Regions from separate parts of the Peribacillus sp. YIM B13482 genome, predicted to be linked through region 2. Evidence: a T-box and tRNA genes for the amino acid it is inferred to sense, from the RefSeq annotation. Region 2 holds a T-box; the other holds one or more tRNA genes.

Region 1 (15,356 bases), on a different contig from region 2:
AGATATTGAAAAACTATCGGCATCCGGTAAAGCTATTGATTTTGACACGAAGGCCCATGTGGCCGCATATCGTCGGCTCCCCTGGCTTATTTTACTTTTATTTATCGGATTAGTGTCTGGAACTATTATAAGCAGTTTTGAAGAAACATTGTCCAAAGTTGTTGCACTTGCTTTCTTTATGCCGATGATCGCAGGGATGACTGGAAATACAGGTACCCAATCTTTAGCTGTTGTTGTAAGGGGCCTAATCACTAGTGATACGGATAAGGGAGTCGTAACCAGACTTATTATACGGGAACTGAAAGTTGGATTGATAATAGGCATTACCTGTGGAATATTAATTTCCATCATAGCTTATGTTTGGCAGGGAAATCCCGTTCTGGGATTAGTGGTTGGAAGTTCGTTAGTCATGACCCTAATTATTGGGACCTTAGCTGGGACCATCATTCCTCTAATCTTATATAAACTCAACATCGATCCCGCAGTTGCTTCTGGTCCATTAATTACAACACTAAATGATATACTCTCGTTACTTATTTACTTTGGAATTGCGACGATGTTTATTTCAAAATTGATGTAGACCATCCATTAAACCAAGTTCACATATGTTTGCAAAGTTTTTTCAAGGGCGAACATAGCCTCAATGATTGCAGTGAAAACAGTCCAGGCTGACGTTTTAAACCAGGAATATAAAAAAGAAGAAGAAAGAAAGTAGCTGCTGAGCTTGACCATTTGCCAAGCAGATCAATAAAAATAGTGTATTTCAAGCTGCGGCCTTTTCTCGGTATCCAAACGGGGAAAGGCCGTTAAATTTCCAGGAAGCGAACCGTATATGGTAGAAGTCGTCGTACATTATTTATGCTTAAAACGAACATTGTAGGACAAAGCATTTTCCTCATGTCCTTTATATGAATGAAAAACATAGGGCATAATAGGTCGTAGCAAGTTTAGGACTTTCAAGAAAGGCTACATGAAGAGTGTTATGGAAGCAAAAGGCAATCATATTCTTTGACCTATGAACTTCAACAGTGATACGCTTCTTTTCGATATTACGCATTCAAAATCAAGGAGGAACGATTGATGACACAAACAAAACAACAAAAAATCACCCTGGCAAACCGTCCAAAAGGTATGCCTTCGAAAGAAGATTTTAACTTTGTTGAGAGTGAAGTTCCCACACCAAAAGATAATGAGATTTTAGTACGGACGCTATATTTATCTGTCGATCCATACATGCGTGGCAGAATGCAAGAAACCAAATCATACATTGCTCCATTTGAATTGAATAAAGTCATCACGGGTGGCGTTGTTTCTGAAGTTGTTGAGTCCAAATCGAATTCTTTCAAACAAGGGGATGTCGTTGTTGGGAATATCGACTGGGCAGAATATACAGTTGTCACTGAAAAGGAAATCCGCGTGATTGATCCCAAGGTGGCTCCGATCACAACGCATTTAGGGATTCTTGGAATGACCGGTTTGACAGCTTACTTTGGTTTGCTTGATATTGGTAAACCTCAAGAAGGTGAAACTGTAGTTGTTTCCGGAGCGGCTGGAGCAGTTGGTTCAGTAGTCGGACAAATTGCTAAGATAAAAGGTGCGAAGGTTATTGGCATCGCTGGTTCAGATGAAAAACTTGAGTACTTAACGAAAGAGCTCGGATTTGATGGAGCCGTAAATTATAAAAGTGATAGTTTTGCGACAGATTTAGCTAATGCTGTTCCTGATGGAATCGATGTTTATTTCGATAATGTGGGCGGCGAGGTGACAGATGCTGTTTTCACACTTTTGAATGCGAATGCCCGAATTCCATTATGCGGAGCGATTTCCTCGTATAATTCAGAAGGGAAAGATCTAGGACCGCGTCTGCAATCGGCGATGATCAAAACGAGTGCACTTATGAAAGGTTTCACAGTTGGAAATTATGCCGCTAGATTCCAAGAGGGTGCGACGGATTTAGGTAAGTGGCTTCAAGAAGGAAAGCTGAAGTATGAAGAAACGATTATTGAAGGGTTCAAAAACACACCTGATGCATTTTTAGGTTTGTTTAAAGGAACGAACCTCGGTAAGCAGCTTGTAAAAGTTGCGGAACCTGAATTCGCTCAACTCTAAGTATTATGGAAATAAAGCTGAGGAAGGTCCTTTGTTGTGATTTTTAAGCAGCTTATAATAAAAACGGCCTTTTTTCGATATTCAATCGAGAAAAGGCCGTTTTCCTTTTCATAAAAAGATATCCCAGACTGTAGGCAAATTTGAACGTTGCCTATAGGCACTCACTTTGCGCAGGCAATCCGTCCTAGGTGCCTTTGCGCCTGCGGGGTCTCCCTGGACGCGCTTTTCCCGCAGGAGTCTCGCACACCCGTTCCAATCTACTTTGCTTTTACCTTTAGTGGTATCTTTTTATCCATATGAAGGATATTAATTATTAGCAGTCATCTTATCAGTAGCTTTCACTGCAGAGTCAATAGAATCATTAATGAAAGGATAAATTGAAAATGAGTGAAAATAAGCACCCTTCCGAATCTCTGAAATCAGATGCGATACATACGACATTTAAACAGGCTTTTGAAATAAAGAAGAATCCATTTCCTTGGATAAAAGCACTAAGCGCAGGCATAGCTGCTGCCTTACCTGTTTTTATTGGCTTATTATTCGGAAATTTAGCGTACGGTTTACTGGCAGGGATCGGAGGTTTCACTTATTTATACGTTTTTAACCAACCGTATCACCAAAGAGCTATAAAGATTTTCTTTGTGATGGTGGGTCTTGCTTTATCTGTTGTATTAGGGACGCTTTTGGCTCCATACCAATTGGGAACAGCCATAATGATGGGGATCATCGGGGCAAGTATTTTTTTTATATTTGGTGCATTAAAGATTACCGGTCCTTCGGCGGTATTCTTCGTCTTGAGCTTTGCGCTTGCGACAGGTATGCCCGTTGATCAAAGTCTGGCTCCGTTGCGTGGGGGCCTCGTTTTAATGGGTGGGACACTATCTTGGATAATCTGTATGTTAGGGTGGTTTTTCAACCCTCATGGACCAGAATCGCTTGCGGTGGAAAAGGTGTACAGAGAATTGGGGGCATTCTTTGATTCCATGGGAACCGAGAAATACAATAAAGCAAGACAGGGAACGGTATTGGCGATGAAACAGGCTGAAGATACACTGTTAGCCGGGTTTTCAAACAGGCGAAGCCCAGATGAGTTAAAGCGGTTGTTCCTACTGAATGAACATGCGAATGCCATATTCTTGGAGGTTCTGGAAATTTCCTTGAACAAAAATATCGTACTGCCGCCAGAATTAGGTCAATCCGTTCGTGCCCTTACCGGTTCCATTGCATCTAAAACAAAGAATGAAAAAAAGATCCTTCAACCTGACCAAATGACTGAAGAGGTGGAAGAGTTATTCATGAAGATTTATAATGCAGATGCCATCATGAATGAACCTGTCCAGAAAATCGATCAAGCAGCAACCATCTCAAAGCCTTCTTTAAAAACCATTTTTCTTGGGGCGTTCGATAAGAATTCAATTGTCTTTCTCTCTTCCGTTCGATATGGAACAATCCTTACCATTGCCGCCATCATCGCCTATTCCGCCGATTTTAACCGTTCGTACTGGATTCCCTTATCCTGTGCGGCCGTTATGTCGGGTTCGACCATAATCGCCACATTCCATCGGGCGGTCCAAAGGACTTTCGGGACGGTCATCGGACTCCTGATAGCAAGTTTAATTCTAGCAGCCGTTCATAACGAGTTCATCATCGTTTTGATCATTTTACTGTTGACATTCATTACAGAGCTTTTCATCGTTCGGAATTATGGATTGGCAGCGATGTTTTTTACTCCTTCAGCATTAATCATGGCGGAATATTCATCTCAAAGCTATGATTTCAGTTTTTTTGCGACTGTAAGAATAACCGATATCGTCGTTGGAAGCTTGATAGGTCTTATTGGGGCGCTGTTACTCGGCAGTCGTTCTGCATCCAGTCTTCTCAATCATTTGATGGCCAAAACGATTCGAAGCCAGGGGCAGTTATTATTGATGGCGTTCTCTGAGAAAGATAATGACCTTGCAATTGATGAAAGCAGCGAAAGGAACAAAATGCAAACAAATATGGTGAATCTATTAACGGTTTACAATGCATCCCTTGGTGAGATATTCAAAAACAAGGCTAGACTGGAATCTTTTTGGCCCGTTATATTTTCGATAGAACAGTTGGGCTATTATCTAAATGCTAGCTGGCCTGAACGGCCAGTCCTTTCAGAGCGGGAGCTCGCACAAATGCTGTATGTTTTCGAAACCATGGCGATAGCGGCAGATAAAGGTCGATCACATACTAATAAAGAAGTGCCTGAAATTGAAGGATATTCAAAAATTCGCCAGGAGATTTTGGACCTTCAAGAAGCACTTCAGTTTTGCGGGGAAGCAACTGGCGAATCAATCTATTGATTCTAATAAGGGAGTTCATATTTGACTCCCATTCAATTAAAAAAGGATTTCTTCGCCTCTGTTAATAGGATGAAATTGGTAGGATTATAGAAAAGTCTGTAAAAATGCCAGTTTTCATTATAAAATGTACTTACAAACAGAAAGGTGATGAACCATGTCAAACGTTGCTGAATTTCGTGATTTTTTAACTAGTGAGAAAATCTATATGAATGAGTTGAATGAAGATGGCACCACCTTTTTTAGAGCTGAACAAAAGTTAAAGGACGGGTGGAAGGTTCTTTTAGTATTTGCTTTCAATCAAGATGAAAATGTGGCGGACTTATTTTGCTTTAATGTCGCCGAATTGAAGAATCCTGAAAAGAAACAGGATGTACATACACTGTTGAATGAATATAATGCTAATTTTAGGTATTCCAAGCTGTATGAAGAAAATGGAACCATTTCCATTCGGTATTCATACTCCATTGAGGGGGATATCGTACCGGATCTGGCGTTCAGGAAGTTAATCATGCTGCTTGAAACGGCACAGCAGGTTTATCCGCGGTTAATGGAAGTCATTTGGTCTTAAATCATCATAAAGGATGAAAAAGTTCTCTGAATCAGGGGACTTTTTAACATCTCTACTAGAATGAATGAATATATTAACGTTACAATACATTAATTATTAAATTTTTTTAAAAGAACTATTGCATTTTTTCACATTAAACTATATAATTAATTTTGTTGATTGGTAATTCGACAAAGTTCTACAAGGACATGCGGGTGTAGTTTAGTGGTAAAACCTCAGCCTTCCAAGCTGATGATGAGGGTTCGATTCCCTTCACCCGCTCCAATACATACTCATAACGTAGGGTTTCGTTACCTGGAGAACGAAGCTTTGCGTTTAAATATTATTACAAGAATTCTACTGTTTACAGTGGGATTTTTTTATTGTCCAAATTACCTGCATTTTATGGGGGCGGAAATTTGGGAAGGGGTTGAATGAGCTGAAGGGATGGATCGATGGGAATGTAATTTATTTTAAAAGTTTGGAAAGTTTACGAAAAGACCCCTTCCGATTGTGGAAAGGGTTTATTTCCGTTCAATTTTGATTAGCCTTCTACAATCGAGTAAGTCCCTTCACCACCGTGGATTTCAAGGAACATGTCCATCAAGGATTTTGTTAGTTGATGTGCTTCTGTGATTGGAGTATTGGGTTGTAAATAAATGATTTGGATGGCTTTCTTTGTTTCTTCGGTGACTTTCGTGCGTTCTGAATCAACGTATGGGCTTCCGAATGCGCCCTCATGATCGGCTGATGTAATCATATTTTCCATGGAATTCAAGCGGCCGTTCAAACCGTCATAACCATCCGTCCCCTCGCCAATCTTAATCAAGATGTCTCCTGATACCTTTTCCGCATCATAAATGCCGATCGGAACTTCATATAATAGGGAGAAGAAGTTATTCAAATCTATGGCTGAATGGATGGGTGTCAAGTAATTCTGTTTTTTTACGCGGCGGTACAGGGCTTCAACGGAGGGGCGATACCGTGACGGGTTGGTCCCTGCAGCCTTGAAAGTCTCCCGCCACACTTTAATGCCGGAAAAGTCGGTCAATTCCTTTTCTTCAAGGTCGAAGAAAAGAGCTTCCTGAAATAGTTGAAGTCTCCCTTTCACCATTTGCGGGGAGGGACCTACTTCGATGTTTTCATATGTAATGATCCCAACTTTGAATTGGGGGATTTTACTGCTAAGATTAGCTGATACGGTAATTTCCAAGCGTTTCACCTCCAAAAATGATTGCAATTAGTTTATCATAGATAGCAATGGTTTGAAATGGATACAAGCTTCGATCGGAATACTGAATGAACGTAGGTGATTAATATGGATATGAATGCATTCAAGCAAGAAGTGATTTTATATAGTAAAGAGATCGGCATAGATAAAATCGGTTTTACATCGGCCACGGCTTTTGCCGAATTGAAAGCTCGCCTGATACGTCAACAGGAACTGGATTATCAGTCAGGGTTTGAAGAAGGCGATATAGAAAAAAGGGTCAGGCCTGAATTGATATTCGAAAAACCGCAATCCATCATTTCGATTGCACTTGCTTATCCGTCAAAATTGAAGGATGCTCCGCAAAGCACAAAAGGTGAGCGGCGAGGGATCTTTTGCCGGGCTTCTTGGGGAACGGATTATCATACCGTTCTCCGTAATAAATTGCAGTTACTTGAGGGTTTCATTAAAGATAAAGTGCCAGGGGCAGTGGTGAAGTCAATGGTAGATACGGGCGAATTGTCAGATAGGGCAGTGGCTGAGCGTGCAGGAATTGGCTGGAGTGCAAAAAACAGTATGATCATCACTCCGGAATTCGGGTCTTTTGTATACTTGGGAGACATGATTACCAACCTGCCATTTGAACCGGATCAACCGATGGAAGATCAATGCGGGACATGCAATAAATGTGTCGATGTTTGCCCGACAGGTGCGCTCGTTCAGGGTGGCCAGCTAAATTCCAAGCGTTGTATTGCATTCTTAACCCAGACAAAGGGTTTCCTGCCGGATGAGTTCAGGACGAAAATTGGCAATCGTTTGTATGGGTGTGATACATGCCAGACCGTTTGTCCGAAAAACAAAGGAATGGATTTTCATTTTCATGAAGAAATGGAACCCGACCCCGAGTTAGCGAAACCGCTGTTGAAACCTCTGCTTACGATTTCAAATCGGGACTTCAAGGAGACATACGGCCATGTATCTGGCTCTTGGCGCGGTAAAAAACCAATCCAAAGAAATGCCATTTTAGCATTGGCCCACTTCAAAGACGAAACGGCATTGCCCGAACTGATCCAGGTCATGAAGGATGATCCGCGGCCCGTCATACGGGGAACGGCGGCCTGGGCGGTTGGGAAAATTGGCCGGGGGCAGTCCGTTTCCGTTCTGGAAGAAGCACGAATGAAGGAAACGGATGAAGAGGTACTGGCGGAAATTGAAAAGGGACTGCAGTTTACCTTGGAAACAAAATGATATTTAAGATGTAGTGGCTGTCCTAAAAGTCGTAAATGACTTTTGGGACAGCTTCTTTCTCTTTTTTCTAGTTATAGACATTACCACTAAAGTTAACCGGATAGCTCCCAATTTGTAACCACTAAGTAGTAGTTTTTTGTAGTAAATACATTATTGAACAGAAGATAAAACCAGTATCGACTATCAGCAGTACTTACATCCCCGTAATAAGATTGTTGTTATACGGGTATATTTGTTACGGCATCTACAAATTCATACTTAAGATGAGCTGCAGCACCACTTCTTTTGGACACTTGCCATTCTGAATAACTAGTTGCTACTCTATTCCTTATGGTGAAAATATTTGTTTATATATATACCTGCGGGTACCTAAAAAGAGAGATTATTGGGCTGTTAATAATCAGCAAATCCTTAGCTCTAAAAGCATAACTGTCCAAATTTAAATGACTTGAGCTCCCCCTTTTCCTCTTAACGTGGAGGAAACTGGTCATCTTGTCTTTTATCTATATACAAAGTGCCATCACTTTGTATTTCAGCATAAAATACATCTTTTAGGCATACACCAAACTGCTGTAATTGCGTTTCCAACCAGCTTTGGTTTAAACTCAGTTTACTTAAATTATGAGGAACGATTTTTCCATCCACAATAATTTCTGTAGGTATGTATAATGGTTTCACATAAGTAATATCCTTTTTGGAAACACTCGGGCTATCCACTTTTTTTAAGACAGACAATTGACCATTTGGTTCTAAAACGGCATAGTTTACCTCTTGCATGGAGAATATGCTTTGTTCTCGCAATAGCATGCTAAGGTCATCCATGTTTAATTTTTCCCCTTTCAACGCTTTCTCTAGGATTTTTCCATCTTTGATTACAATTGTAGGTTCGCCGTCAAGTATTATACGAGCTTTTGGAGATTTTAAATTAATGAAGCTTACAAGAATAGTAAGTACGGACCAACCGATTAAACTAACGAAGGCGTCAACCAAATCAATACTTGTATCGATTGTGATGGAAGCAGCCACCGCGCCGATAGTGATACCTGTAATATAGTTAAAGTAAGTCAACTGACTTACTTGCTTTTTTCCCATAATTCGAGTCATCAATAGTAAAACCACAAAAGCAGCAACTACCCTACTTAACACTTCAATAAAGCTCAAAATTTCCGTCTCCAATCTGGTCTAAACAGGTTAGAAAATTGTGTATTCATTCTTATATTTTCCCCAATATTACTTTGATTATAATTCAGTATAAAAAAAGCCATACTGTAATCGACCCATACGGAAAGACATCACACGTGACTTTAAAATTTATGAATGTGAGGGTTGTTTGGATTGCCCTTTAAAATCGTAAAAAGGCGGGAGGAAATCGTCAGGTGCATTTTAATCCCCTTCGCACATACACATTAGCATAGATGGTAAGAAGGAGGGCATGAACTTGAGGGAACAATTGCAACGCCTTTTACAAGAAAGAGTGGAGTTTTATACTTCCGATAATCAGGAACGGAGTGAAAGGAAATTACATCTGAAAAAGGAATTGATGAGGAACCGTGCAGCGGAAATTGTTCGGGTGAATGCAGCAGGCAAGGTTCATTCGAAGAGAAAGGAAGACATGGATACAGTCCTGACTTATCAAGTGCACCTGCAATATTTATTGAAAAAGGAGGATTCATTTTATATTGAAGAAGAAATGGAAGAAAGGGAAGCTCGATTTCGAAATGGGTATATAGTGGATGAATGTGAGTTGGTTCCCAGCTTTGAAACGGAAGAGGCACAGCCAAAATGTGATCCCGGCGCAAATCGTCTTGCATATAAGTATGAGCGGATGAAGGCCGTCCAATATGCCGAGCGTTGGTGGAATGAATTCAATCCAAGGTATCATAAATTCACTGATGATTGTACGAATTTCATTTCACAATGTCTACATGCGGGAGGAATTCCGATGTGGGGGGCGCCAAACAAAAGTAAGGGCTGGTGGATAAGAGGAAAAAGCTGGAGTTACACTTGGACGACGGCACATTCTTTATATCATCTGCTAAAATCCGGGAATGCCATCAGGACAAAGCAGGTGGAGACGGCAGAGGAATTGAATTTGGGTGATATCCTCTGTATAGATTTTGAAGGGGACGGACGGTTTGATCATAACTTGATTGTAACCGCGAAGGATCAGGATGGGATGCCGCTTGTGAATGCCCATACGATGAATAGCCGTCACCGGTATTGGACGTATGAGGATTCGACTAGATATACACCGAACATCGTTTATAAATTCTTTGTGATTTTGGATGGAGGGTGATTGGTTTTTAGTCTTTTTTGTTTAATGCTATAATTAAGGTGAAGTTCAAACTAGAGGTGAATATGAAGTGGCAATACATGTAGTTTTATATCAACCACAGATTCCAGCAAATACAGGCAATATTGCAAGAACGTGTGCAGGGACGGATACGTCTTTGCATCTCATTCGCCCGCTTGGTTTCTCAACGGATGACAAACAGCTCAAACGGGCTGGGCTCGATTACTGGGAGAATGTAAAGATCCATTATTATGATTCGTTAGAAGAGTTTTACGAAAAGAATGCCGGCGGTGAATTTTATTACTTAACGAAATTCGGCGAGCAGCCGCATTCCAGCTTCGATTACAGTGATCAAGACAGTGAGATATACTTCATTTTTGGCCGTGAAACGACGGGTCTCCCGAAAGAGCTGATCCAAGAAAATATGGATCGGTGCCTTCGGATTCCAATGACGGATAAAGTACGTTCCCTTAATCTGTCGAACACGGCTGCCATCTTGATTTATGAAGCATTGAGACAGCAAAATTACCGTGAATTGGATTTGAAAACAAAAGGTTGAGTGTCATCACTGGCTTACTGTCATCGGGGGAATTACAGCCCCGATGATGGATTTTTCACTTTACATATTCAATAGGGGTGAGAGCTTTGAATAAAATAATTGAGAAGATTTTAGATCACCGTTCCATTCGTTCTTTTGAGGACAAGCCATTGTCTGAGGAGCAAATCAATACGATTGTGGAATGCGCCCAGGCTGCATCGACTTCAAGTTATATTCAAGCGTATTCAATCATAGGGATAACCGATCCGGAAAAGAAAGCCAAGCTTGCTGAACTTGCCGGACCACAATCTTATGTAGAGAAGAATGGACATCTATTCGTCTTTTGCGCCGATTTATATCGTCAGGATATGGTTTCCGAAATGGAAAACATGGACCTGACTGAATCGATTGAAAGTACGGAGAAATTCATGGTTGCCTGTATTGACGCTGCTCTGGCGGCTCAAAATGCAGCATTGGCCGCAGAATCGATGGAACTTGGCATTTGCTATATCGGCGGGATACGCAATAATCTCCCGGAAGTGTCTGAGGTTTTGAATATACCGCACCGGGTTATTCCATTATTCGCTTTAGTGGTTGGATATCCGAAAAACCGTTCGGATAAAAAGCCCCGTTTGCCGAAGTCCAATATCTATCATGAAAATGGATATCAGGAGGATAAGCAGGAGTTCATCGGACAACTTGAAGAGTACAATGAAACGATTTCCAGTTATTACGAAAGCCGGACTAAAGGTAAACGAAAAGACACCTGGACCGAGCAAATGGCTGGCATGCTTGGAAAAAAAAGCAGGCTGTACATGAAAGATTACGTGGAGAAGCAAGGATTTAAGAAACATTGATTGATGACTTAAGGGACATCCTTTCAAAATCCTGAGCATGCGCCAAACAGTGAAGATCCCGGAATTATTTCCGGGATCTTCACTGTTTTCATTTATCAATTGGTAAAACTTTTCAGGCGAAAGTTCTAAAAGGTTGTCTTCTTATATACCCATGAACTAACTATTGACAATATATTTAGATAGAATTATAGGATTAAAGTATTGGTAATGATAATCATTTTCAATTGAGTCTTTACTTACCTATTTTTCAGTAAATGGAGGTTAAAAAATGGTTCGCCTATATACAGAGAATTTAAATATTGGGTACGATGAACATTTAATTGTAAAAGATCTCAGTGTGGAAATTCCAGATAAAAAAATCACAACGATCATCGGTTCAAATGGATGTGGGAAATCCACACTTTTGAAAGCGATCACCCGGATCATTCCAAACCAATCAGGTACGGTTATTTTAGATGGGGTGAATATCTCAAAAGAAAGCACTAAGATCCTTGCAAGAAAAATGGCCATACTTCCGCAGCCACCCGAGAGTGCAAGTGGTTTGACAGTTGGCGAGCTCGTATCATATGGGCGCTTTCCCTATCAAAAAGGTTTTGGGCGTCTGACCCAAAAGGACTATGATGTGATTGATTGGGCACTTGAAGTGACCGGCATGAAAGACTTTAAGTTCCGTCCGGTGGATGCTCTTTCAGGTGGCCAGCGCCAGCGTGTTTGGATTGCCATGGCCCTTGCCCAGGAAACGGAAATCATCTTCCTCGATGAGCCGACCACCTATTTGGATATGGCGCATCAACTAGAGGTTTTAGAACTATTACAGAGGCTGAATGTAGAACAGGGACGTACGATTGTCATGGTCCTTCATGATTTAAACCAAGCTGCTGGCTTTGCCGACTATATCATTGCCTTAAAAGAAGGGGAAATAGTCAAAGCAGGAGATTGTGAAGAAGTCATCACTCATGATGTGCTTAAGGAAGTATTCCATATTGATGCGGTAATCGGACGAAATCAACGAACGAACAAACCAATGTGCAGCACCTACAATTTATTAAAAGGAGATTTGACATCAAATGAAAAAGATAATGATCCCGTTTATACTGCTGTTAGTGTTAATTATTAGTGCTTGTGGTAACGAGTCGACCAAAAAAGAAAAAGGCTCCACTTCCAAAAAGGAAAAATCAGGTACAATCACTTACCAATCTGAAAACGGCCCTGTTGAAGTTCCTGCAGATCCAAAGCGCGTTGTAGTACTATCTACTTTCGCAGGTAACGTAATGGCTTTGGATGTTAACCTTGTAGGGGTAGATTCCTGGTCTAAAATGAACCCGAACTTTAAAGAACTAAAGGATGTCGAAGAAGTGACGGACGAAAACCTGGAAAAGATCATGGAGTTGAATCCGGATTTAATCATTGGTTTATCAACGATTAAAAATGTCGATAAATTAAGTGAAATTGCTCCAACCGTTACGTATACATACGGAAAAGTGGACTATTTAACGCAGCACATAGAAATTGGTAAGCTTTTGAATAAAGAAAAAGAAGCCCAGGCTTGGGTGGATGATTTCAAAAAACGTGCAAAAACAACCGGTGAAGACATAAAAGCTAAAATCGGTGAAGATACTACCGTTTCCGTATTTGAAAAGTTTGACAAACAGTTCTATGTATTTGGTGATAATTGGGGACGTGGAACGGAAATCCTTTATCAAGAAATGAATTTGGCCATGCCTGAAAAAGTAAAAGAAGTGGCGTTGAAAGATGGTTACTTTGCTTTATCTTTAGAAGTTCTGGCAGACTATGCCGGTGATTATGTGATTTTGAGTAATAATAAAGATGAGGATAATTCATTCCAATAAACAGATACGTATAAAAACATTCCTGCTGTTAAAAACAATCAACTATTTGAAGCTAATGCGAAAGAATTTTACTTCAATGATCCAATAACATTAGATTACCAAATAGACTTCTTTTCCAAAAGTTTTCTAGGTAAATAATACAGCGAGGAGAGGGATTCAAATACCTCTCCTTTTATTCTATAAATAAAGAGATGAGAGACAGATGACTAATGAGAATAAACGTTTCATCCCATTTATATATAAACTGATCATCGGGATTGCTGCATCCATGGGCATGTTCTTTATTTCGATGGCATTTGGTGCGGCAGATGCTACCGTCAAAGATGTCTGGCAAGCACTGACATCAAATGCTACCGGTGATAAGATTTCCATCATTCGGGAAATCCGGTCCGTGAAGTGGGTGCAATCTTTGTTGGTGCGGCACTTGCCGTTTCTGGTGCCATCATGCAGGGAATGACTAGAAATCCACTTGCTGATCCAGGGTTGCTTGGATTGACGGCAGGTGCCAATGCAGGTCTCGCCATAACTTTGGCATTTATTCCTTCAGCTAATAACTTAGGGATAATGACTGCGTGTTTTATTGGATCCGCAGTGGGGGCTACCATGGTTTTCGGCATAGGTGCGATGAAAAAGGGAGGATTTTCTCCTTTACGGATCGTATTGGCTGGTGCTGCAGTCTCTGCATTCCTATTTGCCGTTTCGGAAGGGGTCGGTATTTATTTCAAGGTATCAAAGGATGTTTCGATGTGGACTGCAGGCGGGAATATCGGAACATCATAGGGGCAGCTCCGTGTAATCGTCCCAGTTATTGTAATAGGCATCCTGATCTCCTTTATCTTTTCTAGACAGCTCACAATACTTAGCTTAAGTGAAGAAGTGGCGTTAGGATTAGGTCAAAAGACAACATAAATAAAGGCGGTCCTCTTCGTAGTCATCATTCTCCTAGCTGGTGCTGCCGTTGCTCTTGTTGGGAATATGGTATTCATCGGGTTAATGGTCCCCCATATGGTTAGGGCAATCGTTGGTACGGATTATCGATTCATCCTGCCTATGTCAGCGATTTCAGGCGCCACTTTCATGCTTCTTGCCGATACGATAGGCCGGACAATAAATTCTCCATATGAAACACCTGTGGTAGCGGTTGTTGCGATGATAGGTTTACCTTTCTTCCTCCTAATCGTGCGTAAAGGAGGTAAATCATTTTCATGATCCAGTCAGCTTTAATCAAAAAACAGCGATGGATATTAGGTGCATTATTCGCACTCATAATCATAACGATCATTATTGGGACATGTTCGGGGTATTCGAATCTTTCTTTAGGGCGACTGATTCCAACGCTTTTCGGGCAAGGGACGTTTAAAGAGGAATTCATTTTATATTCTGTCCGATTACCGCGGATCATCATTACCCTTTTAGCAGGCATGGCCCTTGCACTGTCGGGAGCCATTTTACAGGGAATCACACGTAATGATTTAGCCGATCCCGGAATCATCGGAATCAACTCAGGAGCTGGTGTTGCCATTGCCGCTTTCTTTTTGTTTTTCCCGATTGATACAGGTTCGTTTGTTTACATGATCCCACTTGTCGCTTTTATAGGCGCGTTACTGGCGGCCTGTTTAATATATATACTCTCATTTAAGAAAAGGGCTGGCCTTGAACCTGTTCGGTTAGTTTTGATTGGCGTAGGATTTTCAATGGCGCTTTCAGGCTTGATGATTGTCCTCATTTCATCAGCGGAACGGGCAAAAGTCGATTTCATTGCAAAATGGTTGGCGGGAAATATATGGGGTACGGATTGGCCCTTCATTTGGGCTATTCTTCCATGGTTAATCATCCTCATTCCATTCACTTTATATAAAGCAAACCGTTTGAATCTGCTTGGTTTAAGTGAACCAATCGCAATTGGAGTGGGCGTATCGATTGAAAAGGAACGGATCGTATTGCTAATCACAGCTGTCGCACTGGCTGCGGCTGCCGTTTCTGTTACAGGCGGAATTGCATTCATTGGACTCATGGCCCCCCATATAGCAAAATCTTTGGTGGGACCTCGAAATCAATTATTCATTCCAGTTGCCATTTTAATCGGTGGATGGCTATTGTTGCTTGCCGATACAATAGGTCGTAATATTGTTGAACCTGAGGGGATTCCTGCAGGTATCATGGTTGCATTGATCGGTGCTCCTTATTTCATGTATTTATTGTTGAAGAAGTGAGTTCATTGCTAAAATCCCTTGAAATCTTTCAGGGGATTTTACGCTTTTTTTGAGCACTTCCTTTTGTAGAATCAAACAAAATTCCATAGTTATTTATTTTTAATTATGGAATTTATCTATATCTATTTATTTCCTCTGGATTCAATCGTTTCGCT
Region 2 (15,356 bases):
GACACCGCTCGCCTGCCTTCTTAGTGCGTATGGATCCTGGGAACCTGTCGGAATGACGCCAATAGCGAAGAATGAAGACAAAGTATCAATTTTTTCAGCTAAACTAACAACCGCTCCAATAACAGAAGGCGGAACATTGTCATCCGCATGCCTCGGCATATAGTGTTCATTGATAGCTGCGGCCACTTCCTTGGTTTCTCCTTTTAGGAGTGCATATTTCTCACCCATATACCCTTGCAATTCAGGGAATTCATAAACCATATGGCTCACCAAATCGAACTTGGCAATTTCCGCTGCACGAAGGGCCATTTCTTTTTCCGCCTTTAAATTCAAGGCATCCGCAAGGACTCCGGTAACTGCAGTTACTCTGGCAGTTTTCTCGGCCAATGTACCAATTTCTTCATGATAAACGATGCTGTCCAGCTTTTTCAAAGCAGCTGAAATCTCTTTTTTCTGATCTTCTTTATAGAAGAATGCTGCATCCGATAGGCGTGCACGCAATACTTTTTCATTTCCTTTAGAAACCTTATCCAAATGGCGATCATCACCATTACGCACGGTTACAAAGAAAGCAAGTAGCTTGCCGTCCTGATCTTTGACAGGGAAATAACGTTGGTGCTCCTTCATTGAAGTGATCAGGACCTCTGGAGGAAGCTCAAGGAATTCTTCTTCGAAGTGTCCAAATAACACCGTTGGATACTCCACCAAATTATTGACTTCTTCAAGCAGTTCTTCATCGACTGGGATGATCCAGCCCTTTTCCTGCTCTAGCCCTTTAATCTGATCTAGAATAACTTGTCTGCGTTTATCCGGATCCGCCATTACAAATTGTTCTTTTAACGTTTCTTCGTACCGTGCCGGCTGCTCGATGATTGCGCTATCGCCCAAGAAACGATGTCCCTTTGTTTCACGGGCCGTCTCGACACCAGCGATGCTAAATGGCACCACTTCATTTCCGAATAAGGCAATCAGCCATTTAATCGGACGGACGAAGCGGAGCTCTTGATTGGCCCAACGCATGTTTTTCGGGAACGTCATGCCGCTGATGATTTCAGCAAGCTCAGATAACAGCTGTACAGTCGGCTGTCCTTTTATGAATTTATTCACATGGGCATATTCCACACCCTTGAGTTCTTTAAAATAAATATCCTCTGAAGTCATGCCTTGGCCCCTGACAAATCCCAATGCGGCTTTAGACCAATTGCCTTCGCTGTCCAAAGCTATTTTCTTAGCCGGTCCTTTTGCTTCTTCTTCAATATCCTTTTGTGATTCTTCCACGTCTTTCACCAATATGGCCAAACGTCTTGGTGTGGAAAACGCTTCAACTTCTCCGAATTCAATCGCTTTTTCCATTAGCCATTTCTGCACTTTATCTGACAGCTGTTTCATGGATGCTGTCACAAAACGTGCTGGCAGCTCTTCCAATCCAATTTCCAATAACAAATCACGCTTGCTCATTTGTATTCTCCCCTTTCACTTTCAGAATCGGGAAGCCTAATTTTTCCCGCTCTTCATAGAAGGTTTTAGCGACCTTACGCGCTAGGTTACGGCAGCGGGCAATATATCCCGTTCTTTCCGTCACCGAGATGGCACCTTTGGCATCCAAAAGGTTAAACGTATGTGAACATTTCAAAACATAATCATAGGCAGGATGCACAAGCCCTTCTTCCATTTGGCGATGCGCTTCCTTTTCATACATCGTGAAAAGTTGAAACAGCATATCTAGGTCGGATGTTTCAAACGTATATTTTGAATGTTCGTATTCCGGCTGTCCAAATATATCCCGGACCGTGAATCCTTCTGTCCATTCCAGGTCAAATACGTTTTCCTTATCTTGAATGTAAGAGGCGAGACGTTCGATCCCGTATGTAATCTCCACGGAAACCGGCTTACATTCAAGGCCGCCCACTTGTTGGAAATATGTAAATTGCGTGATTTCCATTCCATCAAGCCATACTTCCCAACCGAGACCAGCACACCCTAGTGATGGGTTTTCCCAATTGTCCTCCACAAAACGAATATCATGCTCTAGCGGATTAATCCCTAAAGCGCGCAATGAATCCAAATATAAATCTTGGATATTGTCAGGCGACGGCTTCATGATCACTTGGAACTGATGATGCTGATACAGTCGATTAGGGTTCTCGCCATAACGACCGTCAGCCGGACGGCGGGATGGCTCCACGTAAGCAACACTCCAAGGCTCAGGTCCAATGGCTCTCAGGAATGTGTATGGGCTCATCGTTCCTGCCCCTTTTTCTACATCATAAGCATTCATTAATATGCAGCCTTGTTCAGACCAATGCTTTTGTAACGTTAAAATCATATTTTGAATATTCATCGTACACCTCCAGGTTATTTAAACGGCTCTTTAAAAATTAAGGATCGGAATCCTTTAACAGGCAAACAAAAAACTCCCGTCCCTATGCGAAATGCATAGGGACGAGAGTATACCCGCGGTTCCACCCTAATTGCCGTTTATAAAACGGCCTCTTTTCAAAGCAACATGCTCCGGAAACGCCCTTCCCTGTAAATCCATATCCCGGCTTCCACCGTCCCGGGTTCGCTTTTTATGGAGAATGACAGATACTCTTTTCCATCAACGCAATCTTCTTATTTTGATGATTAGAATTTTATACAAACTAGCATGGAATGTCAATAGGGTAGATCTTAAAACATATCTTTCATCGTATCAATCTGTTTTAGGAACTTTTTTGATTTCAAATGGAGACCGGAATATTCCTCATAATAAGCATCTATTATTTTTTGGATTTCCTTTTTCGTTTCAGGCTTGACGGAAATGTTTCCTAGCCTTGATAAATCGAAATAATAAAATATCCTCAGCAATTTGACGGCTGCAGGTGAAATTTTAAAATGATAGGGATCCTTCCCGAGACAGCGATGACAAATAAAGCCCGCTTCCCGAAGCGAGAAGGCGAATTCCCCTTCCGTTTCGCCACAAACAGCACATTGATTCAGCACTGGGTTAATCCCATTGACGGGCAGCATCTTCATTTCAAAAATGAATTTCAAAACCTCTGCGTCATATTCTTCGTTTATGTAATGCAAGGTTTGCAAAAGCAATTCATACAAATATGGATTCGGTTTTTTATCATCGACGCTTTTATCAAGCAACTCAACAATATAAGAAGCATAAGCAGTCGCAAAAAGATCCTCCCGTATGTAACGGAGTGAATCGACCATTTCGCCTTGCTGAAGACTTCCGAGTCCGGTTGAAGTGGTTACAAGGAAATACCCGGAGCAAAAAAGCTGTGTGACGGCAGCAAGCCTGCTATTAGGTTTACTGGCTCCTCTAGCCATAACACCAATTTTTCCTAGCTCTCGGGTATATATAGTAATGATTTTGTTATTTTCTCCATATGCAGTTCGCCTTATGACAATGCCCTCACATTTTTGGAGCATACCAAGACACCACCCATGTTCGCCAAGACTAACCTATGAAACAGGAAAATCAATTTCTGCTAGCTCATCTTTCAATACCAAGGGTCTTTCCTGTCTTTCGACTTCTATCTCCTTAAAAAGCAAATAGGTGTCCACATTACCTGTTTCACTAAATAATTCCCAGGTAAAATCCAACATATAAAGCCCACCTTTCATTTTTAACTAGCAATATGAATATCCGACCATATGATTAGCTTGACCGTTTTCCAAACTTTCATGACTCGTAAATTTTGTTAATTAATACTCGCTCTCATTGAAACCATAATCGCGAAGCTGGCTGGCTTTGTTACGCCAATCCTTCTGTACCTTTACCCAAAGTTCCAAGAAAACTTTCGAGCCCAATAAGTTTTCGATGTCCACTCTGGCACGGCTACCGACTTCTTTAAGCATTTTCCCTTGCTTTCCGATGACGATGCCTTTTTGTGAATCACGCTCGACAACGATCGTCGCCATGACATTAATGGTATCACTGTTATCCATTTTTTTAATTGAATCGATGACAACAGCCACTGAATGCGGAATTTCCTCACGCGTCAGGTGCAATACCTTCTCGCGGACCAATTCGGAAATGATAAAACGTTCCGGATGGTCGGTCACTTGGTCAGCTGGATAAAACTGGGGACCTTCAGGTAGGTGTTCCTTGATTTGTTCAAGCAATGTATCGACGTTATTTCCTTCAAGTGCAGAAATCGGAACGACTGCCGCAAAAGGGTAAAGCTGTTGGTATTTTTCAATGATTGGAAGTAAATCATCTGGATGCATCGCATCTATTTTGTTTACAACCAGGAAAACAGGAGTTTTTACGGTTTGAAGTTTTTCGATGATAAACTCGTCACCGCGTCCGTATCCTTCAGTCGCATTGATCATGAAGAGAATCAAATCGACTTCTTTCAATGTATTCGTTGCCACTTTCATCATGAAATCCCCAAGCTTATGCTTTGGTTTATGAATGCCGGGTGTATCAATGAAAATCATTTGTGAATCGTTTTGCGTAAGTACGCCTTGAACCTTATTTCTTGTAGTTTGGGGTTTATCACTCATAATCGCGATCTTTTGACCGATGACCCGATTCAGAAATGTACTCTTTCCAACATTAGGTCGTCCAATTATCGAAATGAAACCTGATTTGTAACCTTTTACTTGTGTATCATCAAATAATTTATCCATTTAAATCCTCCGGTGAAAAAGCTCCTGGAAGCAATTCCTGTACTGTTAGTTCTTTTATATCCCCATTTAAGTTGGTCAAAACAACCGGCATATCCTGGTCGCACAGTTCTGAAATAACCTGCCTGCACGCCCCGCATGGAGAAACAGGACCATCGGTATCTGCCACGACTGCAAGTTTAGTGAACTTTTTATCGTTATGGGCATAAGCGCTGAATAAAGCGGTCCTTTCGGCACAATTACACATGCTGTACGCAGCATTTTCTATATTACAACCATGATAGACCTTCCCATCAGTGGTCAAAAGGGCTGCCCCCACTTTAAATTTGGAATAAGGTACATAAGCTTTTTCTCTAGCTTTTTTAGCTTCCTCAATCAATTCATTCGTATTCAATTCACATCTTCCTTTCAAATTGAGTACCATTTGGCAACCTACAGGCCAAACTTAGGCAAAAAGATAATCAATCCAACTATTATGGAGAATATAGCATATATGAATACTGCGCCGGCTGCAATATCTTTTGCCTGCTTGGCAAGGGGATGGATTTGATCCGTCACCAGATCAACTACCCTTTCAATCGCTGAATTAACGAGCTCTAACGTAATCGTACCGGCTATGGCCGCCAAAATGAAAAGCCATTCCATCCCATTCAATGAGAAATACCAGCCAAAGAAAACGATGATTGCCGTTAACGCGAAATGAATCTTAATGTTGCGTTCCGTTCGAACAGCCTCCAAAATTCCCTGACAGGCAAAAGAGAAACTTTTTAATAATGGATACCTTTTTTTACCCTTCTCTTGAAAGTCCATATTCTTCCAAGATCTCCTTTTGTTTCGTAAACATCTCTTTTTCATCTTCTTCATTCATGTGGTCGAAACCTAATAAATGAAGAAAGCCATGCAGTGCTAAAAATCCAAGTTCACGATCGAAAGAATGCCCATATTCTTCAGCCTGCTCTTTCGTGCGTTCAATGGAAATGATAATATCGCCTAATATGCGGGGCATTTCCCCCCCGACAATTTCCACTTCATCTTCCCCCATTTCTTCAAGTGCAAAAGAAATGACATCGGTTACTGAATCTTTATGACGATATTCTTTATTGATTTCCCGAATTCTCTCATTGTCTACAAATGTAACTGATAGCTCGGTATCTTTTTCAATGTTTTCTTTTTTAGCCGCAAATTGCAGAATGCTTTCAACAAGTCGCTGAGCTTCTTCCGTTACTTCGTTCGTTTCATCCATTAAATCGATAGCTAAAATCATTCTTTCACCTTCTGTCCTAATTTATCCGCCTCCGGATATTCAATCCTGGAGTGGAAGATACCATTAAGCGATTCACATAAGGAATGCTTCACGATACTCAATTCTCTCATAGTAATGTCACATTCATCAAATTGACCATCTTGAATCCTGTCCTGAATGATGAAACTTACCAGTTCTTCAATTTTCTCTGGGGTTGGGTGCTGCATCGATCTGACTGCAGCTTCCACACTATCGGCAATGCCTATGACAGCTACTTCCTTCATTATCGCCCTCGGCCCGGGATACCGGTAAGCCGATTCCAGTGTGGCATCATCCTGTTTTTTTGCCTTATGGTAGAAAAATTTCAATAAAGTTGTCCCATGATGCTGCTCTGCAATATCCACTATCTCTTTCGGGAATTTGTGGCTTCGCAGCATCTCACCGCCATCTACGGCATGAGCGATGATGATATCCCTGCTCGTTTCAGGCGGCAGCCGATCATGCGGGTTCTCCACGTTCATCTGATTTTCGATGAAGAAGTGCGGCCGTTTCGTTTTACCGATATCATGATAATAACTGCCGACCCTTGCCAGCAATCCATTAGACCCAATGGCTTCACAAGCCGATTCTGCCAAATTGGCGACCATTACACTGTGATGATAAGTCCCCGGAGCCTCAATCAAGATCTTCCGCAGTAACGGATGATTGGGATTCGAAAGCTCGATAAGCTTAATAGATGATAAGATCCCGAAACCAGCCTCGAAAAACGGTAAAAGGCCCATGGTCAAAACAGCTGAACCAACTCCAGAACCTATCGCAGCAACAGCATAATATAAATACTCCATTCTAGTATAATGGCCGTCCATGATGAAGATAAGCGAAAATACGAATGCCATATTGATTAAAGACAATAGTAGCCCTGCAACCAGAACCTTTGATTTGAAATTGGGCCGCGATAAAATGATGATTGCCGTCAATCCCCCGAAAATGATATAAAGCCCCATCGAGAAATCCAGATTACCAGGCGTATCACCATTAAATATAATCGTACCATATGAACCTAACAATATGATCATGGCTACCGCTAACTTATCGTTCAATAATATCTTGATGAGCATCGCCGCCATGGCACCCGGGAAAATGTATTCCAAATTCGAGTTTTTCAGGTCTGCCAGAATGCTGACCGTTTTCATGGTAGCCATTGAAAGGATAAAGACAAGACTGAAGATCAATAACTGATTGTACTTGTTATCCTTTTTGGAAATGGAAAAGTAGAAAAAGTAATAAAAAGCGGCAAAAGTCAGAAATATGAATAGCAGCAGGCCGATATACGGGTAAATGGTAGACTCCGTATTTAAAAAGCCTGCCAGTTCAAGCTGCCTATATACATCCCTGTCCACTAACTGGTTCTCTTCTACGATGATCTGTCCCTGGAGGATTCTGATTGGCTCCACGCTTTCGACCGCTTTCCGTCGCTGTTCCTCGGTTTTATCCTTATCGAAAAACACATTCTGAATGATTGCCGTGCGCGCTAGGGAATTGGAAGCTTTCTTCATATCGCTATTAATGCTCATATAGCCCAATTCCTCTACAACCTTTTTCTTGGCATTTTCGACGTCACTGGCAGCGATGCGGGAGCTCATCACATTATTCACGGCAGTAATGGTTGAATCTTTCGCTATTTTCAACTCATCTTCATCCGCCTGGACTAAAGCAAGGAAAACGGATTCCTCAATATTTTTATTGACTTCATCGGTCAATTTTTCTTTTAATATGGAAACTTTTTGAGCATCCGTCTTTATGGTCCCTTTTTTATTTTCTTTACCATCATCATCATGCTCTTTATCGGGGTCCGTTTCTTTATTCACCTCAATCGCTGAATCGAAGATGGATGAAATCAGATCGACTTTATTTTTGGCATATTCTTTTTTTAATGAATATACATCAGCCACCTGTTTTGAAATCTCTTCTTTTTCTTGTTCGGTCTTATAGGTATCTTCCACAGTCTTCGTTGAACGGATTGTTTGTTCCGAAGGCTTAAAAAGCTCTACCTCGACCTTTTCCGGCTTGACGTTGGAGAACATTAACCCATACGCAAACAAACCAAGTATGATAAACAATAACACTTGAAAAAAGCGATGGACCAACAGCCCTTTTATTTTAGTGAAAAATTTCTGGATACGATTCAAGGAAGGTCCTCCTAAAAAATGATGTTTATTATTCTAGATATGTAAAATCATAACAGTTTTCATGTAAATTTTCACCTCGTATTGATAAATGTAAACCTTCTTTCGTTCCATATCCACTTTTTAGCCAAAAAGATAGGTCATTTAGTCACATCACGAAAAATCCGCCGATTGAAAATGGCGGATTTTTTTCTTATCACTTTGCCTGCTCGTAAGCAGTAATGATTTTGGCGACAAGCGGATGTCTTACTACATCACTTTGCTCAAAATAAACAAAGGAAAGGCCTTTAACATTCTTCAAGATCTCTTCTACCCGTATAAGACCTGACTTTATGCCTTTTGGAAGGTCAATCTGGGTCCGATCTCCCGTAATGACCATTTTCGATCCGAACCCTAGCCGGGTCAGGAACATCTTCATTTGGGCTTCCGTCGTATTTTGGGCTTCATCCAAAATGACAAAGGCATCTTCAAGCGTACGGCCCCTCATATAAGCCAGAGGAGCTATTTCGATCGTTCCGCGCTCTATCATCCGTTGGGTCTGTTCCATCCCAAGGAGGTCATGGAGAGCGTCATACAGCGGCCGTAGGTAAGGATCTACCTTTTCTTTTAGATCACCAGGCAGAAAACCCAGGCTTTCGCCCGCTTCGACGGCAGGACGTGTCAGGATGATCCGTTTTACATGTCCATTTTTCAATGCATTGATCGCCATTACAACAGCAAGATAGGTCTTCCCGGTTCCGGCAGGCCCAATTCCAAATACCAGGTCATGTTTCTTTATTGCCTGGATATAGTATCTCTGCCCGATAGTTTTGACTTTAATGGATTTCCCCTTAGCCGTTTTCGCGATTTCCTCATCATATAATTCACCAAAATACTCCAAGGTGCCTTTTCTTGCCAATTCAATTGCATAAAGCACATCTCTAGAGCTGATTGCAATTCCTTTTCTGATCACTGTCAATAGTGCCTTAAGTATTTCCTGTCCCATCGTTACGCGCTCGATATCCCCGGCAACACTCACCGCTTCACCCCGGGTAATGACGGAAATGCCTAGCTCCTCTTCAAGCACTTTCACATTTGAATCCCCATTGCCCAATAAAGCGATCGCTTCATTAGGTGACTCTATTTCCAGCTTAATTACTTTCACATCATCTGCCATTCGTTAGTCTCCTTGAATGATTGGCTGTCCAATCGCTATATCTTCAATAACTTGGTAATGTATAGATAATTTAACTTTACCATTCTCTATGCTTTCGTGCAAAATTTTTTCTTCGACGATTTCATCTTCCTCGTCTAAATGCTTTTCCAATTCTGCTTTAGCCATTTTCCTGCCTTCCTTCACCGCTTCTTCCTCTGTATAACTCCGAACAATGTCTTCCTTGCTCCTTAAGGTCACCTGTTTATAAGAAATGGGCAGTTCCCATTGAAGAAAGTGAAACGGCCTCACTGTCGTTTCTTTTACCTGTTTTTCATATCCCGGATCCTTGAATCCCCAAATAGGCAGTGAAAATTCCCCCATTTTCAAAAAGTGCCTACTCGTTTCATTTCCGTTAAAAACAGCAAACTTGGTTTTTAACGGAACATCCACTTTCGCTTTATACCACGTTTTCCCTTTTATTACTCCCTTTGCGGATACAATTTCCTGTTTATCCTCTTTTCCAATCAGTCCTGAAACAAGAAGCTGTCCTTTTCCTACATAATCATTCACATTAACTATAGATTGTCCCTTTTCAACGAACATATTAGTGATGATCGCTTTTTTGGAAGCTACCAAATTCTGTGGAGATGTTTTCTCGACTTCTTTAGGCTGCCGTTTTTCAACAACCCGGAAATGGTATGTCGTTCCCTTTAGCTCTACCCCCACCCATGTCAATGCACCAATCCGGTCCGACAGCTTACGCTGAATCGTATCCACATCATCAACAAAGAATTGCACTTTACCGATCTTCACGCCCATCTTGTCCAATTCTTTCCGGATGGCATGCTCGGTTGCCGGCTTGGCATCTTGTACCTCGATGCCCCATACCATATTGGAAAGTACAAATATGCAAAGCAGGAAAGCGATCAGGCCCACTAAAAATCCGCTGTTTTTCATAACCCTCTTCATGAGGAAAGGGACACCCTTTCCCTGCATGAATTTTACTTTACAATCGCTCTTACGCATGACCTGACGGAGTTTAGGGATATCCCTAACATCCATATGAAAAATCAGGGCTTCGCTGCCGACGCGCTTCACATCCCAGATATGCAGCCCTCTTCTCGTCAGCATGTTAATCAGCCGTTCTGCGCCTTTTCCATATGCCTTCACTTTTACATAGCCTGTATAATAGTTTGTCCATTGGTTTTTCATGGAGACCTCCCGGGATCATTCATTGATAAAATAAACCTTGTCAATTTTGCCTTCGAGCATGATTTCTTCCGGCAAAATCGTCTTTATGACAAAGGCGTTTCCCTTTATCAGCAACTGCCCATTTTTCAGCATCAATCGCACTTCGCTGTCTGTAAAAGCCAATAAGCCACGATGGTTTTCAATATAAATATGTAATTGTCCGATCATTGTAATTCGCGGCAGGTCCATCATGACATCTTGCGGAAGGTCCATTGTTTTGGTCATAAGCTGTTTCACTTTTTTTCCCCAATTGCGTGCCATAAAAAAGAACCCCCTTTCATCTCAATGTATGAAATGAAAGAGGGTTCTAGCACAAAATTATAAGGGAATGAAAGCCTATTTTTTCGTGGCATCAAGGATGTAATGAAAAAAGCCCGGTGTTGCACTCTGTTACCTTCTGGACCTCTGAAGACTTCGCTTCGCCCTTGGCGGTCCCAGCACTTCTGACATGATGATGCCATCAATCAGCTGCTTTTTGCCAAAAGAAGGTCCTTTGCGATAGACCGGACTGCTGTTATCAGATATCGCTGATGTAATTTGATCTGCCTTCGCTTTTTGATATAAACGCTCTTGATCGTACTTCTGCTGAAGCCGTCTAAGCTCAGCAATCCTTTTGTTCGCTTCATTCTTCGTCTCATCGTTTACTTCAACAGCCTGCGTTGCCTGCTGTTCGACTTTCCTTACGGGAGCAGGGGCAGGCCTTTGCTGCTGATCCCCTTGTGACATTTCACCTTGAAGCTCCCGTATGACCTCCTGCCAGTTCTTTTTCGGAGGCCTGTTTGGATCATCATTTTGCTGAGGCTGCTTTTTCTTTCCTAACATGGACGTAAAAATACCGATCAAGACAATGATAAGGAATGGGTTCTTGAGAAAGAAATCAATAATATCTCCCATTTAAAGACCTCCCTTCCCTGACCTAATTATTATTATTGTTGTTATTGCTATCTTTTGGATTTTCGGATATTTTACTGATGGAATCGCGCATATCCGTATCTGCCGTGATGTTTTGGATATTCATATAATCCATCACTCCCAGATTTCCGCTTTTCAGTGCATCGGCCATTGCCAACGGAACTTCCGCTTCTGATTGAACAACCTTCGCTCTCATTTCCTGAACACGGGCAACCATTTCCTGTTCAAGTGCAACAGCCATTGCACGGCGCTCTTCGGCTTTTGCCTGGGCTATTTTCTTATCGGCCTCAGCTTGGTCAGTCTGTAATATGGCCCCAATATTTTTCCCGATATCCACTTCAGCGATATCAATGGAAAGAATTTCGAATGCCGTTCCAGAATCCAACCCTTTTGATAAAACCGTTCTTGAAATCAAATCGGGGTTTTCAAGTACATCCGTATGCATTTTCGAAGCACCGATCGTCGATACGATCCCCTCACCTACACGGGCAATGATTGTCTCTTCGCCGGCACCACCGACTAGACGTTCAATATTGGCACGGACCGTAATCCTCGCCTTTGCTTTCACTTCAATACCATTCATCGCTACACCAGAGATGAAAGGAGTTTCGATCACTTTCGGGTTAACGCTCATTTGAACGGCTTGCAGTACATCCCGACCTGCAAGGTCAATAGCTGCACCCCGTTCGAAAGGTAACACGATATTGGCACGTTCTGCAGCAATTAAAGCATTCACTACGCGATCGACATTACCGCCTGCAAGGTAATGGCTCTCCAATTGATTCGTTGAAACATTGATTCCAGCCTTATGGGCCTTGATAAGCGGATTGACAACCCTGCTTGGTATAACACGGCGAAGCCTCATCCCTACTAATGTAAATATACTGATTTTGACTCCTGCCGCTAAAGCGGAAATCCATAACATTACTGGTACGAATGTGAAAAACACTGCCAATACGATTATGGCAGCAATCACTGCCAGTACAATAAATATCGTTCCTGAAGTTATCACTTAATGATTCATCCTTCCTGTTTCTTAAAATTTTTTAATCTGAATTCGGAATTTCCCGGACGACCACCCTAGATCCTTCAACTTTAACGATCATGATCGACGACCCTTTGGAAATAAAGCTTCCTTCAGTCACGACATCCACTCTTTCATCTTTGATTAAAGCTGTTCCTGAGGGCCTCAAATCTGTAAGGGCCTTCCCTTCCACACCTAATAAATCCACTCGATTCGGATTGCTGACATATCCTTGTTCCGTTTTTGTTGCATCGGTTAATATCATTTTCCTGAAAAATTTCATTTGTTTTCCAAACACCTTTACAAGTAGGATGAATACCAAAATGGATACGGTGACCGCAATTAGCAAGGATATCGTCATATTAACCGGATCACCTGATGCGAGGAATAAACTCCCCACAATCGCCGTAAATCCAAGCAGCCCGATAATCCCCCCTGGGATAAAAAACTCAACTAATACAAGAATGACCCCAATGATGAACATCGCTAACGATTCGTACCCGGTGATACCAGCGACAAGATGACCATAGAAGAATAAGACAAGACTGGAGATCCCAATTACCCCCGGAATTCCAAAACCAGGTGAAAACAATTCAATCACAATCCCGATTCCTGCTATCGTCAATAAAATGGGGACGACAATCGGATTGGTCAAAAAGCGGGCAAGTTTCTCTGGAAAGCTTTCTTCGATTGACCGAATATCGGCATCCTCAACCCCAAGTATACTATACAACTCCGTTTTCCCAGAGACGGTGCCTTCACTATAACCAGCCTTTTTTGCCTGTTCAGCTGTAAATGTCAGCAACTTTCCCCTTTCCGCCCCATATTCGGGAAGGTCGATGTCATCATCCGCCATTGCCTGAGCGAATATGGGATCGCGACCATTTTGTTCTGCAGCAGTCTTCATGGCAGCCAGCCAATAAGATTGGGCTTTCTTACCTGCAGCGTTCCCCGTTGAATCAATCACTGCCGCTGATCCCATAGTGGCACTTGGAACCATATAGATCTCATCTGCACTTAGGGAAATATATGCACCTGCAGATAAAGCCCTGTTATTCACGTAAGCAACAGTCTTAATTGGTGAATCGGACAGTAACTTCGCAATTTCCCCTGCTGCATCCACAGCGCCTCCAGGGGTGTTCACCTCGAATACCACAAGATCTGCATCAGCAGCTTCAGCAGTGGTCAGCGCACGCTCCAAAAAGGCCGAGAGTCCCTTTTCCACCGTTTCTTCAATTGGAACATGGTAAACGATCTTCTCTTTTGCAGAAACCACCGATCCTCCAAATGAAGACATGGTGAACAGCAATCCAAATAAGAGTACAGATAAATAACGCCAAATTTTCAGGCAGAACGCCCCCCCCTTTACCGTCTTAAACGCTGTAAGTGCCTCCAATTTTCAGGAAGATACTTACCAGTAAAATTCAGCCCGCAACTAAAATTCGAATAAGGAGCAAATGAAGCAACCCTATACTCTGTTCTTTAGTTATTACGTATGTATATGAAAAAGGTTTCAAAAAAAGCAAATAAAATTGAAAGTGCCCATATTATCTGTGGCTTCGTTTCAATAATATACGCACAAAAACCAGGAAATACACAAAAACCACAGGCAATTTGCCTGCGGTTAGGTTTCGAGTTTTAAGTTTCGAGTTTAAGATAGATGTTGTTGTACTAATTTGTTTACTAGAGAACCATCCGCTTTACCTTTAACTTTAGGCATTAAAGCTCCCATAACTCTCCCCATATCTGCTTTGGATGTTGCATTGACTTCTTCAATCGTTTGTTTAACAATTTTAGAAATCTCTTCTTCTGAAAGTTGCTTAGGCATATATGCCTCTACGTATACTAGTTCGGTGCGGACTTTATCCACGAGATCGGAACGACCTGCGTTTTCAAACTCCTGGAGGGAGTCTTTGCGTTGTTTTAATTCGCGAGAGAGCACTGTCAATTCTTCATCATCTGTTAAATCTTGTCTCTGCTTCAGTGCTTCATTTTGAATAGAAGCTTTCAGCATCCGAATAACAGATAGTTTGTCCTTTTCCTTGTTCTTCATCGCTTGTTTCATATCATTATTTAAACGCTCGAGAAGACTCATCTTTCCACCCTCTCTTAGAATTTACGTTTTCTTGCAGCTTCAGACTTTTTCTTACGTTTTACGCTTGGTTTTTCATAAAATTCACGCTTCCTAGCTTCCTGAAGCGATCCTGCTTTAGATACAGTACGTTTGAAACGACGAAGAGCATCTTCAAGCGATTCGTTTTTACGAACGACGGTTTTAGACATCTCTTTCCCTCCCTCCGAAAACAACACACTAACTCAAGTTGTCAACATGTTATACATGTACTAAACAATTATAATATATCATCTTTAGCAGGTCAACCAATAAAATCAAACTTATTTTGAATATTATCATGTTATTATCATAATTTTTCTTTAAACCATCATTCAACGGCATGGAAACCCAATTTATAGCATGTCTCCCCTTAACGGACCATAAGTTATTAAAGGGGTGACAGTCATGTATGAACTATTTTTATTCCTACTATTCATTGCGATATTTTTGGCTGGTATGTCAGTTTTACGAATCGGGTTGTTCAATATGTCCGGTGCAGCATTAAAAACATTCCTCTCAAAAGTAACGGATAAACCATGGAAGGGTTTCATGGCCGGAACCATCTTTACAGGGATCTTGCAGAGCAGCTCGGCGGTCATGGTCATGACTGTCGGCCTCGTTTCTGCAGGAAGCTTAACGTTCCCGCAAACAATCGGGATTATTCTTGGAACGAATATCGGATCCACCTTCACGGCAGAGTTCATGACCTTCTCTTTGGATGGTTGGATCATCCCAGGTGTCATCAGCGGCGCTTTCCTTTGCTTCATGCCAAATGTATTATCGCGAAGCTTAGGGATGACACTGATCGGAATCTCGGCCATCTTCGCGGCTATGAGTGGTTTTAAAACGCTTTCGACACCAATTGC

The links. A T-box is a leader RNA that pairs with one kind of tRNA and senses whether it is charged. The one in region 2 lies ahead of glyQ (glycine--tRNA ligase subunit alpha), so its partner is inferred to be a tRNA-Gly.
Region 1: it encodes a tRNA-Gly, which carries the amino acid that the T-box ahead of glyQ (glycine--tRNA ligase subunit alpha) is inferred to sense. The anticodon was not compared.

The regions. Positions count from the first base shown of each region.
Region 1 covers NZ_JBHZPF010000042.1:3,204-18,559, forward strand. Annotated here, with positions in the region: gene mgtE (magnesium transporter) at 1-580, shown strand, start outside; gene ACFX4L_RS18100 (NADP-dependent oxidoreductase) at 1,081-2,109, shown strand; gene ACFX4L_RS18105 (FUSC family protein) at 2,493-4,445, shown strand; gene ACFX4L_RS18110 (YbjN domain-containing protein) at 4,600-5,013, shown strand; tRNA gene ACFX4L_RS18115 (tRNA-Gly) at 5,204-5,277, shown strand; gene ACFX4L_RS18120 (B3/B4 domain-containing protein) at 5,537-6,205, opposite strand; gene queG (tRNA epoxyqueuosine(34) reductase QueG) at 6,311-7,450, shown strand; gene ACFX4L_RS18130 (DUF421 domain-containing protein) at 7,919-8,611, opposite strand; gene ACFX4L_RS18135 (amidase domain-containing protein) at 8,883-9,746, shown strand; gene trmL (tRNA (uridine(34)/cytosine(34)/5-carboxymethylaminomethyluridine(34)-2'-O)-methyltransferase TrmL) at 9,814-10,302, shown strand; gene nfsA (oxygen-insensitive NADPH nitroreductase) at 10,389-11,138, shown strand; gene ACFX4L_RS18150 (ABC transporter ATP-binding protein) at 11,407-12,255, shown strand; partial or broken gene ACFX4L_RS18155 (iron-hydroxamate ABC transporter substrate-binding protein) at 12,206-13,126, shown strand; partial or broken gene ACFX4L_RS18160 (FecCD family ABC transporter permease) at 13,191-14,197, shown strand; gene ACFX4L_RS18165 (FecCD family ABC transporter permease) at 14,194-15,201, shown strand; gene ACFX4L_RS18170 (response regulator) at 15,314-15,356, opposite strand, start outside.
Region 2 covers NZ_JBHZPF010000058.1:11,913-27,268, forward strand. Annotated here, with positions in the region: gene glyS (glycine--tRNA ligase subunit beta) at 1-1,458, opposite strand, end outside; gene glyQ (glycine--tRNA ligase subunit alpha) at 1,445-2,341, opposite strand; T-box leader at 2,436-2,612, opposite strand; gene recO (DNA repair protein RecO) at 2,671-3,423, opposite strand; gene ACFX4L_RS21265 (YqzL family protein) at 3,457-3,600, opposite strand; gene era (GTPase Era) at 3,700-4,629, opposite strand; gene ACFX4L_RS21275 (cytidine deaminase) at 4,622-5,020, opposite strand; gene ACFX4L_RS21280 (diacylglycerol kinase family protein) at 5,059-5,436, opposite strand; gene ybeY (rRNA maturation RNase YbeY) at 5,414-5,890, opposite strand; gene ACFX4L_RS21290 (HD family phosphohydrolase) at 5,887-8,058, opposite strand; gene ACFX4L_RS21295 (PhoH family protein) at 8,252-9,211, opposite strand; gene yqfD (sporulation protein YqfD) at 9,215-10,402, opposite strand; gene yqfC (sporulation protein YqfC) at 10,418-10,702, opposite strand; gene ACFX4L_RS21310 (hypothetical protein) at 10,832-11,335, opposite strand; gene floA (flotillin-like protein FloA) at 11,358-12,347, opposite strand; gene ACFX4L_RS21320 (NfeD family protein) at 12,400-13,674, opposite strand; gene ACFX4L_RS21325 (GatB/YqeY domain-containing protein) at 14,029-14,472, opposite strand; gene rpsU (30S ribosomal protein S21) at 14,487-14,660, opposite strand; gene ACFX4L_RS21335 (Na/Pi symporter) at 14,896-15,356, shown strand, end outside.